2 regions of the Streptomyces sp. MB09-02B genome follow, and region 2 is predicted to be linked to the other one. Evidence: predicted binding sites of a transcription regulator. Region 2 holds the regulator's gene; the other holds the start of a gene.
What was found. Region 2 encodes HspR, which represses chaperone genes until heat shock. Its sites were predicted from a motif close to TTGAGNNNNNNNNNCTCAA; they were not measured.
Positions count from the first base shown of each region.

Region 1: clpB (ATP-dependent chaperone ClpB) is a predicted target of HspR. The motif match lies at 2,635-2,653, and genes of this name have one in related genera.

Region 1 is NZ_JARGEE010000298.1:5,750-10,161, reverse strand. Features, by position in the region: gene clpB (ATP-dependent chaperone ClpB) at 1-2,573, opposite strand, end outside; gene P1P70_RS31500 (pyridoxamine 5'-phosphate oxidase family protein) at 2,714-3,127, shown strand; gene P1P70_RS31495 (hypothetical protein) at 3,348-3,683, opposite strand; gene P1P70_RS31490 (helix-turn-helix transcriptional regulator) at 3,992-4,412, shown strand, end outside.
Region 2 is NZ_JARGEE010000477.1:1,847-6,258, reverse strand. Features, by position in the region: partial or broken gene P1P70_RS38360 (hypothetical protein) at 1-139, opposite strand, end outside; gene P1P70_RS38355 (cellulose 1,4-beta-cellobiosidase) at 142-1,464, shown strand; gene P1P70_RS38350 (heat shock protein transcriptional repressor HspR) at 1,570-2,043, opposite strand; gene dnaJ (molecular chaperone DnaJ) at 2,049-3,227, opposite strand; gene grpE (nucleotide exchange factor GrpE) at 3,270-3,956, opposite strand; gene dnaK (molecular chaperone DnaK) at 3,953-4,412, opposite strand, start outside.

The DNA.
Region 1 (4,412 bases), on a different contig from region 2:
TCGCCGAACGTGTCCACGCGGACCGTGTCGCCGTCCTTGATCTCGCCGGAGAGGATCTCCTTCGCGAGGCGGTCGCCGATGGCGGTCTGGACGAGGCGGCGCAGGGGGCGGGCGCCGTAGGCCGGATCGTTGCCCTCGTCCGCCAGCCAGGCCAGGGCCTCGGGGGTGATCTCCAGGGTGAGGCGGCGCTCGGCGAGGCGCTTGGCGAGGCGGTCGATCTGAAGCTTGGCGATGCGCTCCAGCTCCTCCTTGTTCAGCGCGGAGAAGACGACCAGGTCGTCCAGGCGGTTGAGGAACTCGGGCTTGAAGGAGGCCCGGACCACCTCCAGGACCTGCTGCTTCTTCTCCGCCTCGGTGGTGACGGGGTCGACCAGGTACTGGCTGCCCAGGTTCGAGGTGAGGATCAGGATGGTGTTGCGGAAGTCGACCGTGCGGCCCTGGCCGTCGGTGAGCCGGCCGTCGTCGAGGACCTGGAGGAGGATGTCGAAGACCTCCGGGTGGGCCTTCTCCACCTCGTCGAGCAGGACCACGGAGTACGGGCGCCTGCGGACGGCCTCCGTCAGCTGGCCGCCCTCCTCGTAGCCGATGTAGCCGGGGGGCGCGCCGACCAGCCGGGCCACGCTGTGCTTCTCGCTGTACTCCGACATGTCGATGCGGATCATGGCCCGCTCGTCGTCGAAGAGGAAGTCGGCGAGGGCCTTCGCCAGCTCCGTCTTGCCGACGCCCGTGGGGCCCAGGAAGACGAAGGAGCCGGTCGGGCGGTCCGGGTCGGCGATACCGGCCCGGCTGCGGCGTACGGCGTCGGACACCGCCCGTACGGCCTCGGTCTGGCCGATGAGGCGGCGGCCCAGCTCGTCCTCCATGCGGAGCAGCTTCTGGGTCTCACCCTCCAGCAGGCGGCCGGCCGGGATGCCGGTCCAGGAGGCGACGACGTCGGCGATGTCGTCGGAGCCGACCTCGTCCTTGACCATGGTGTTCTTGGCGTTCTTGGACGCGGCGGCCTCCTCCTCCGCCTCGGAGGCCTCCTCCAGCGCCCGCTCCAGCGTGGGGATCTCGCCGTAGAGGAGCTTGGAGGCGGTGTCGAAGTCGCCGTCGCGCTGGGCGCGTTCGGCCTGACCGCGCAGGTCGTCGAGCTTCTCCTTCAGCTCACCGACGGCGTTGAGGGACTGCTTCTCCTTCTCCCAGCGGGCGGTGAGGCCGCGCAGCTCCTCCTCCTTGTCGGCGAGGTCGCGGCGCAGACGCTCCAGACGCTCGCGGGAGGCGACGTCGGTCTCCTTGTCGAGCGCCATCTCCTCCATGCGCAGCCGGTCCACGGACCGCTGCAGCTCGTCGATCTCGACGGGCGAGGAGTCGATCTCCATCCGGAGCCGCGAGGCGGACTCGTCGACGAGGTCGATGGCCTTGTCGGGGAGGAAGCGGGAGGTGATGTAGCGGTCGGAGAGGGTGGCGGCGGCGACCAGCGCCGCGTCCGCGATGACGACCTTGTGGTGAGCCTCGTAGCGGCCCTTGAGTCCGCGCAGGATGGCGATGGTGTCCTCGACGGTCGGCTCGGCGACCAGCACCTGCTGGAAGCGGCGCTCCAGCGCCGGGTCCTTCTCGATGCGCTCGCGGTACTCGTCGAGGGTGGTGGCGCCGACCATGCGCAGTTCGCCGCGGGCCAGCATCGGCTTGAGCATGTTGCCGGCGTCCATGGCGGAGTCGCCGCCGGCGCCCGCGCCGACGACCGTGTGCAGCTCGTCGATGAAGGTGATGATCTGCCCGTCGGAGTCCTTGATCTCGGCGAGGACGGTCTTCAGCCGCTCCTCGAACTCGCCCCGGTACTTCGCCCCGGCGACCATGGCGCCGAGGTCGAGCGAGACGAGCCGCTTGTTCTTCAGGGACTCGGGGACGTCGCCCTTGACGATCCGCTGGGCGAGCCCCTCGACGACGGCGGTCTTGCCGACGCCGGGCTCACCGATGAGGACGGGGTTGTTCTTGGTCCGGCGAGAGAGCACCTGCACGACCCGCCGGATCTCCTGGTCCCGGCCGATGACGGGATCGAGCTTGCCCTCCCGCGCGGCGGCGGTGAAGTCGGTCCCGAACTTCTCCAGGGCCTTGTACTGGCCCTCCGGATCGGCGGTCGTCACCCGGCGTCCTCCCCTTGCCTTCTGGAACGCCTCCTGCAACTTCCTGGCGTTCGCCCCCTGCCGGGAGAGTACGTCCCCGGCCTGGCCGCCCTTCTCCGCGACCCCGATCAGGAGGTGCTCGGTGGAGACGTACTCGTCGCCCAGCTCCTTGGCCTTGGCCTGGGCCTCGGCGACGACGCTCAGCAGCTCACGGTTGGGCTGGGGCGGCGAGACGGTGGAGCCGGTCACGCTGGGCAGACCGGCCAGGATCTTCTCGGCGCCCGCGCGCACGGCCGCCTGATCGGCGTCCACGGCGGCGAGCAGGTCCGTGATGTTCTCGTTGTCCTGGCCCTGCAGCAGAGCCAGCAGCAGGTGGGCGGGGGTGAAGTCGGGGTGTCCCTCGGACACGGCCCGGTTGCTGGCCGCGTTGATCGCGTCCCGGCTCCTGTTGGTCAGCTCGGCGTCCACGTTCGCGTTTCCCTCCTTGCGTCAGCCGTCAGCCACGGTGACGTGAGCAACGTACATAAAGTTGAGTCTATTCCACTCAAGGTGGCGCTGGGAGGGGTTCCCCCGGACTCGCCGCCGGGTCGGCCGCTACATTCCAGACCGTGAGCATCTATCGAGTGGACCTGGATGACCCGGACGCCGCCTACCTCGCCTTCTGGCAGGAGCGCCACCTCTGCACACTGACCACCCTCCGCGCCGACGGCAGCCCCCATGTGGTGCCGGTCGGAGTGACATACGAACCCGGGGCCCGTCTCGCTCGGGTGATCACCCGTACGGGGAGCGCGAAGGCGCGGCATGTGCGCGCCGCGGGCGCCGAGGGGGCCCGGGTCGCGGTGTGCCAACTGGAGGGGGCGCGCTGGGCCACGCTGGAGGGGCTCGCCCGGGTGCACGAGGACCGGGAGCGGGTCGCGGAGGCCGAGCGGCGGTACGCGGAGCGGTACGGCAGGGAGCCGCGGCCCAATCCGGAGCGCGTGGTGATCGAGATCGAGCTGACACGGGCGCTGGGACGAGGCTGACCCACGGGTGCGACCGGGCGCGGCCCGCGCGCCGACGGTGACCGTCCGCTTCCGGTTGACCTTTTTTCGGACAGATGAGCGGGCGGACACGGGGGCGCCGACATCGGGGGCCATCCCGAAATGTCGCCGTAAACCTGCAGCGGCGTCACCGTGTTCAGGTCACGGTGACGCCGCTGCTGGGGGGAAGCGCCTGAGCGATGTGAAACGACGGGGGATCGCTTCAGGCACTGCGGGGGGTGGCTGAGACGGCCGTGGAGGCCGGGGTCTCCGGCTCGGCGAGCCGGTGGTCGCGCTGGTCGAGATTGACGAAGACCATCCCGTACCGAACGGCACACCGTACTGGCTGTGGCGCGCCGCGCGGTCGCCGCAGACATCGGTACGCCCGGATGTCCTCGTCCTCGTCCCGGGTCACCACCACCGGTTCGCCGAACACGGTCACCATCAACGAGTCACCGCTGTGGGGGATGGCGGTGGCCAGGTCGATGAAGTGCCAGCCGGAGCGATAGGCGGTGGCCATCTCGCGCCGGAAGGAACGGTCGTCAGGCGGAGTGGTCACATCAGCTCCCTGCTCCGTCGTCGGCCGGGGGCACCGGCCAAGTCGTGTCTGCGGCCCGCGCCAGTGCCGTCGACTCCACCACCGCCGGCCAACTGGTGTCCGCGCGAATGTCACCCTTCGTTTCGGAGAGACCGCTCAGCGCTCCGAAAACGACAACGGTGGAGAAGGCGGCGACAAGCACCGAGCGAAGCATTCTCTTGCGCATAGTCGGCTTCGTCCTCACTTGAAGGTCCCTCTTCCCCCGTCGAGTACGACGATGGCTCATTCGGGCACGTCATGGCCACATAATCGATGCATCATGTTCCTGCATGTTCAGGACCCTGGGGGGTGGAGATTTGGTGGAAAATCGGGTTGAAGCGATACATCCCCACACGGTGGCTGATCTGTGCGACGAGGGAGCACGTCTCTACGCACACGCACTGCGGACGGGACGCATCGCACGCGAGGAGGTGGAGTCCGCCCCCTGCCTCATGGAGTTCCCCCTGCTCCATCCCGACCCTGATGACGCGAACTGGCTTCGTCCCGTTCCCCCTTCGGTCGCACTGGCCCAGCGACTCAACCCGATAGAGCGCGAGATCGCCGAACAGCGGCGCCGGTCGATCGAGCTCAGCGACGCCTTCGAACCCTTTATGGCACTCAGCGCCCAGGTGTCGGCCCCGACGCACGCGATCAGAGTGCTGGAAGGCGGCGAGCAGATCCAGGCGGCTCTGAACCTGGCCACCGCCGAGT
Region 2 (4,412 bases):
TCGGCACCCCCCTCATGAAGGACCCCATGACCTCAGTCAGACGCTCGACGGCGGCCACAGCCACCGCCGTCGTGTTCGCCACCGTCGGAGGCCTGCTCGCGGTGACCGTGACCGCCACGTCGGCGAACGCGGCCGGCACGTGTGCCTCCCCCGCCTTCAAACGGCAGCTCTTCGCGAACACCACCTTCTCCGGTACGCCGAAGAAGACGGACTGCGACGCGAAGATCAGCGAGAACTGGGGCACCGGCGCGCCCGCCACCGGGCTGCCGGCCGACAAATTCGGCGTCCGCTGGACCGTCACCCGCGACTTTCGGCTCCGGCGGCCCGTTCGCGCTCTCCGTCTCCGGCCTCGACGGCATCCGCGTCCACCTCGACCCGGACACACCCGACGCCCGCAAGATCGACCTCTGGAAGAACGGCACCACCACCGTCTCCAAGACCGTCAACCTCACCATCCCCGCCGGCAAACACACCCTCCGCGTCGACTACGTCAACTGGACCGGCTCCGCCAAGGTCAAGTTCACGTACGCGCCCCGCACCTCCGCCACCGTCGACAAGGTCGCCCCGCTGGCGCCGACGGGCGTCGCCATGGCGTACGACCAGGCGACCGGCAAGGCCAAGCTGAGCTGGGCGAAGAACAAGGAGATGGACCTCCGGGGCTACCGCGTGTACCGCCGCGCGGAGGGCGGGGCCTTCGCCGAGCCGATGACGACGACCACGGGGACGTCGTTCACGGACGCCACCCTTCCGGTCACCGGCGCGCGGTACCACTACGTGGTCCGCGCCCTCGACCAGGCCGGGAACGAGTCGCAGGGCACCGCGGAGAAGGCTGTCACCACCGTCGACCGGGTCGCGCCCGGCGTTCCCCCGGGTGTGGACATCACCGACACCTCCGAGGACGGCGGCATCCGCGTCGGCTGGACGGCGGTCACGGGAGCGTCGTCGTACCGGGTGTACCGGGCGGCGAGCGCCGACGGCACCTACACCCGGGTCGGCACCACCGACCAGCTCTCGTACCGGGACGCCTCCGCCGAGCAGGGCGTCACCTACCACTACCGGGTGACCGCGGTCGACGCGGCGGGCAACGAGTCCGCGCGGTCCGCCTCCGTCGACGGGCGGCGCCGGGACGACACCCCGCCCTCCGCGGTCACGGGGCTGACCGCCACACCGACCGAGTACGGCTTCGAACTGAACTGGGACGCCAACCCGACGCCCGACCTGGCCCGGTACGTCGTCTACGGCGGCGTGCTGATCGGCGACGAGGAGCAGCAGGTGTGCTCGGCGGGCGAGGTCGAGTGGCTGTCGGCGGCCACCACCTCGTACGAGTACCGGACCGTCCCGGACGGCGAGGAACGCTGCTTCTTCGTGGACGCCGTCGACGACGACTGGAACTCCCACTTCAAGTGGACCCGTGAGCCGAACGTCGTGGTCGCCACCGAGCTGGACATCACGCCGGACGTGTGACACCGAGCGGGGCACGAAAGGAGCCCGGAGGTTCACCTGAACCTCCGGGCCCCTGCGCTTGCTTGACGAGCCGTCAGTCGGACGAGCCACCGGTCGGACGAGCCGTCAGTCGGACGACGTCTGCCGCCCCTTCGGCCGCCACACCACCAACGCGCTGCTCTGCTGCACTTCCTGGTACGGCACCAGGTCGCGCCGGTACGACGCGTGGACCGCCGCCTCGCGCTGGCGCATGGCCGCGGCGGCGCCGTCGAGTGCGGCCTCCATCTCGGCCACCCGGGACTGGAGCACGGCGACCTGGTTCTCCAGTTCGATGATGCGCTTGATGCCGGCCAGGTTGATGCCCTCGTCCTGCGACAACTGCTGGACGGTGCGCAGCAGTTCGATGTCACGGGCCGAGTAGCGACGGCCGCGCCCGGCGGTGCGGTCCGGGGAGACCAGTCCGAGACGGTCGTACTGGCGCAGGGTCTGCGGGTGCAGACCGGAGAGCTGGGCGGCCACCGAGATGACGTACACCGGTGTCTCTTCCGTCAGCTCATAAGCCCGGTTGCCAAATGAGTTCTGCCTACGGCGGCCGTCCATCACATTCATGCTCCCTTCGCGGCCTGGAACAGCTCCGCTCGCGGGTCCTCGCCCGCGGTCGCCTCGCGATACGCCTCCAGCGCGTCACGAGCCTTCCCCGACAGGTCCTTCGGGACACTCACCTCGACCGTGATCAGCAGGTCCCCGCGGGTGCCGTCCTTGCGGAAGGCGCCCTTGCCCCGGGCCCGCATCGTACGGCCGTTGGGGGTGCCCGGAGGCAGTTTCAGGGTGACCGGCGGTCCGCCCAGGGTCGGGACCCGGACCTCTCCGCCGAGCGCCGCCTCGGGGTACGTCACCGGGACGGTCACCGTGAGGTTGTCGTCCTTGCGGCCGAACACCGGGTGCGGGTCGACGTGCACGACGACGTACAGGTCGCCCGCAGGGCCGCCCCGTTCGCCGGGGGCGCCCTTGCCGCGCAGCCGGATCCGCTGGCCGTCGGAGACGCCCGCCGGGATCCGGACCTGCATGGTGCGGGAGGACTTGGCGCGGCCCGAGCCCTTGCAGATGTCGCAGGGGTGCTCGGCGATCAGGCCGCGGCCCTTGCAGTCCGGGCAGGGGTCCGTCAGGGAGAAACCGCCGCCGGATCCCCGCGCGACCTGACCGGTGCCGACGCACGTCGGGCACACCCGGGGGGTGGCGTTGGCGTCGCCGGTGCCGGAACACCCCTTGCAGGGCGACTGCGAGGACATCCTGAGCGGGACGGTCGCGCCCTCGATGGCCTCGGTGAAGCTCAGCGTGACCTCGGACTCGATGTCCTGGCCGCGCCGGGGCTGCACGCGGGTGGTGCCGGAGCTGCCCCGGTTGAACAGGCCGCCGAAGACATCGCCGATGCCCCCGCCGAAGCCGCCCGCCTGTCCCCCGCCCTGGGCGCCGCCGCCGAAGAGGTCGCCCAGGTCGAAGTTGAACGAGCCGCCGCCGGCGCCGGGTCCGGGGCGGAAGCCGCCGTTGCCGAAGAGGGCGCGGGCCTCGTCGTACTCCTTGCGCTTCTTGGGGTCACCGAGGATGTCGTTGGCCTCGGAGATCTCCTTGAAGCGCTCCTCGGCCTTGACGTTCCCCTTGTTGGCGTCCGGGTGGTACTCGCGGGCGAGCTTGCGGTACGCCTTCTTGATCTCGGCCTCGGTGGCGTCCTTGGGGACGCCGAGGACCTTGTAGTAGTCCTTCTCGATGAAGTCCTTGGTACTCATCCGCGACGTCCCTCCTTCCACCGGGTGTGCACTTCGTCGGCGTCAGCCCTCGTCCGGGCCACCGCTCTCCTTGTCGTCGGCCGCCGCCGCCTGCTCCTCGGAGCCCTCGGCCTTGGCGGTCTGCGCGCCGGGCTGCGGCTCGGCCACGGCCACCCGCGCGGGGCGGATGGTGCGCTCGCCGATGCGATACCCCGGCTGGAGAATCGCCACGCACGTCGTCTCGGTGACGTCGGGCGCGTAACTGTGCATCAGGGCCTCGTGGATCGTCGGGTCGAAGGGCTCGCCCTCCTTGCCGAACTGCATGAGTCCCATCTTCGCCGCGACGGTCTCGAGGGACTCGGCGACGGACTTGAAGCCGCCGACGAGTTCGCCGTGCTCCCGCGCGCGCCCGATGTCGTCGAGCACGGGCAGGAGTTCGGTGAGGAGGTTCGCGATGGCGATCTCCTTCACCGTGATCCGGTCGCGCTCGACCCGGCGACGGTAGTTCTGGTACTCGGCCTGGAGGCGCTGGAGGTCCGCCGTGCGCTCACCGAGCGCCGTACGCACCTGGTCCAGCTGAGCCGTCAGACCGGCCACCTGGGCCGTCGCTGCCGCGTCCCCGGCCGGGGCCGCCCCCTCCTGGGGGGCGGCCTTCGGCTCGGCGTCCTCGGAGCCGGAGGGGACATCAGGCTGCTGCGGCTGCGCCGACTGCGGCTGCTGCTCGTCGAAGCCCGGGGTCTCCTCCGTCACGCGGCACCGTCCTTCCGGTCCTCGTCGACGATCTCGGCGTCGACGACGTCATCGTCGGCCTTGGCGTCGCCGGCGCCGGCGCCGGCCTCGCCGCCCGCGGCCTGCGCGGCCTGGGCGTCGGCGTAGAGGGCCTGGCCGAGCTTCTGCGAGACGGCAGCGACCTTCTCGGTGGCCGTGCGGATCTCGGCGGTGTCCTCGCCCTTGAGCACTTCCTTCAGCTCGGCGACGGACGCCTCGACCTCGGTCTTGATGTCACCGGGGACCTTGTCCTCGTTGTCCTTGAGGAACTTCTCGGTCTGGTAGACGAGCTGCTCGCCCTGGTTGCGGCTCTCGGCGGCCTCGCGGCGGGCGTGGTCCTCCTCCGCGTACTTCTCGGCCTCCTGGCGCATCCGGTCGACCTCGTCCTTCGGCAGCGAGGAGCCGCCGGTGACGGTCATCTTCTGCTCCTTGCCCGTG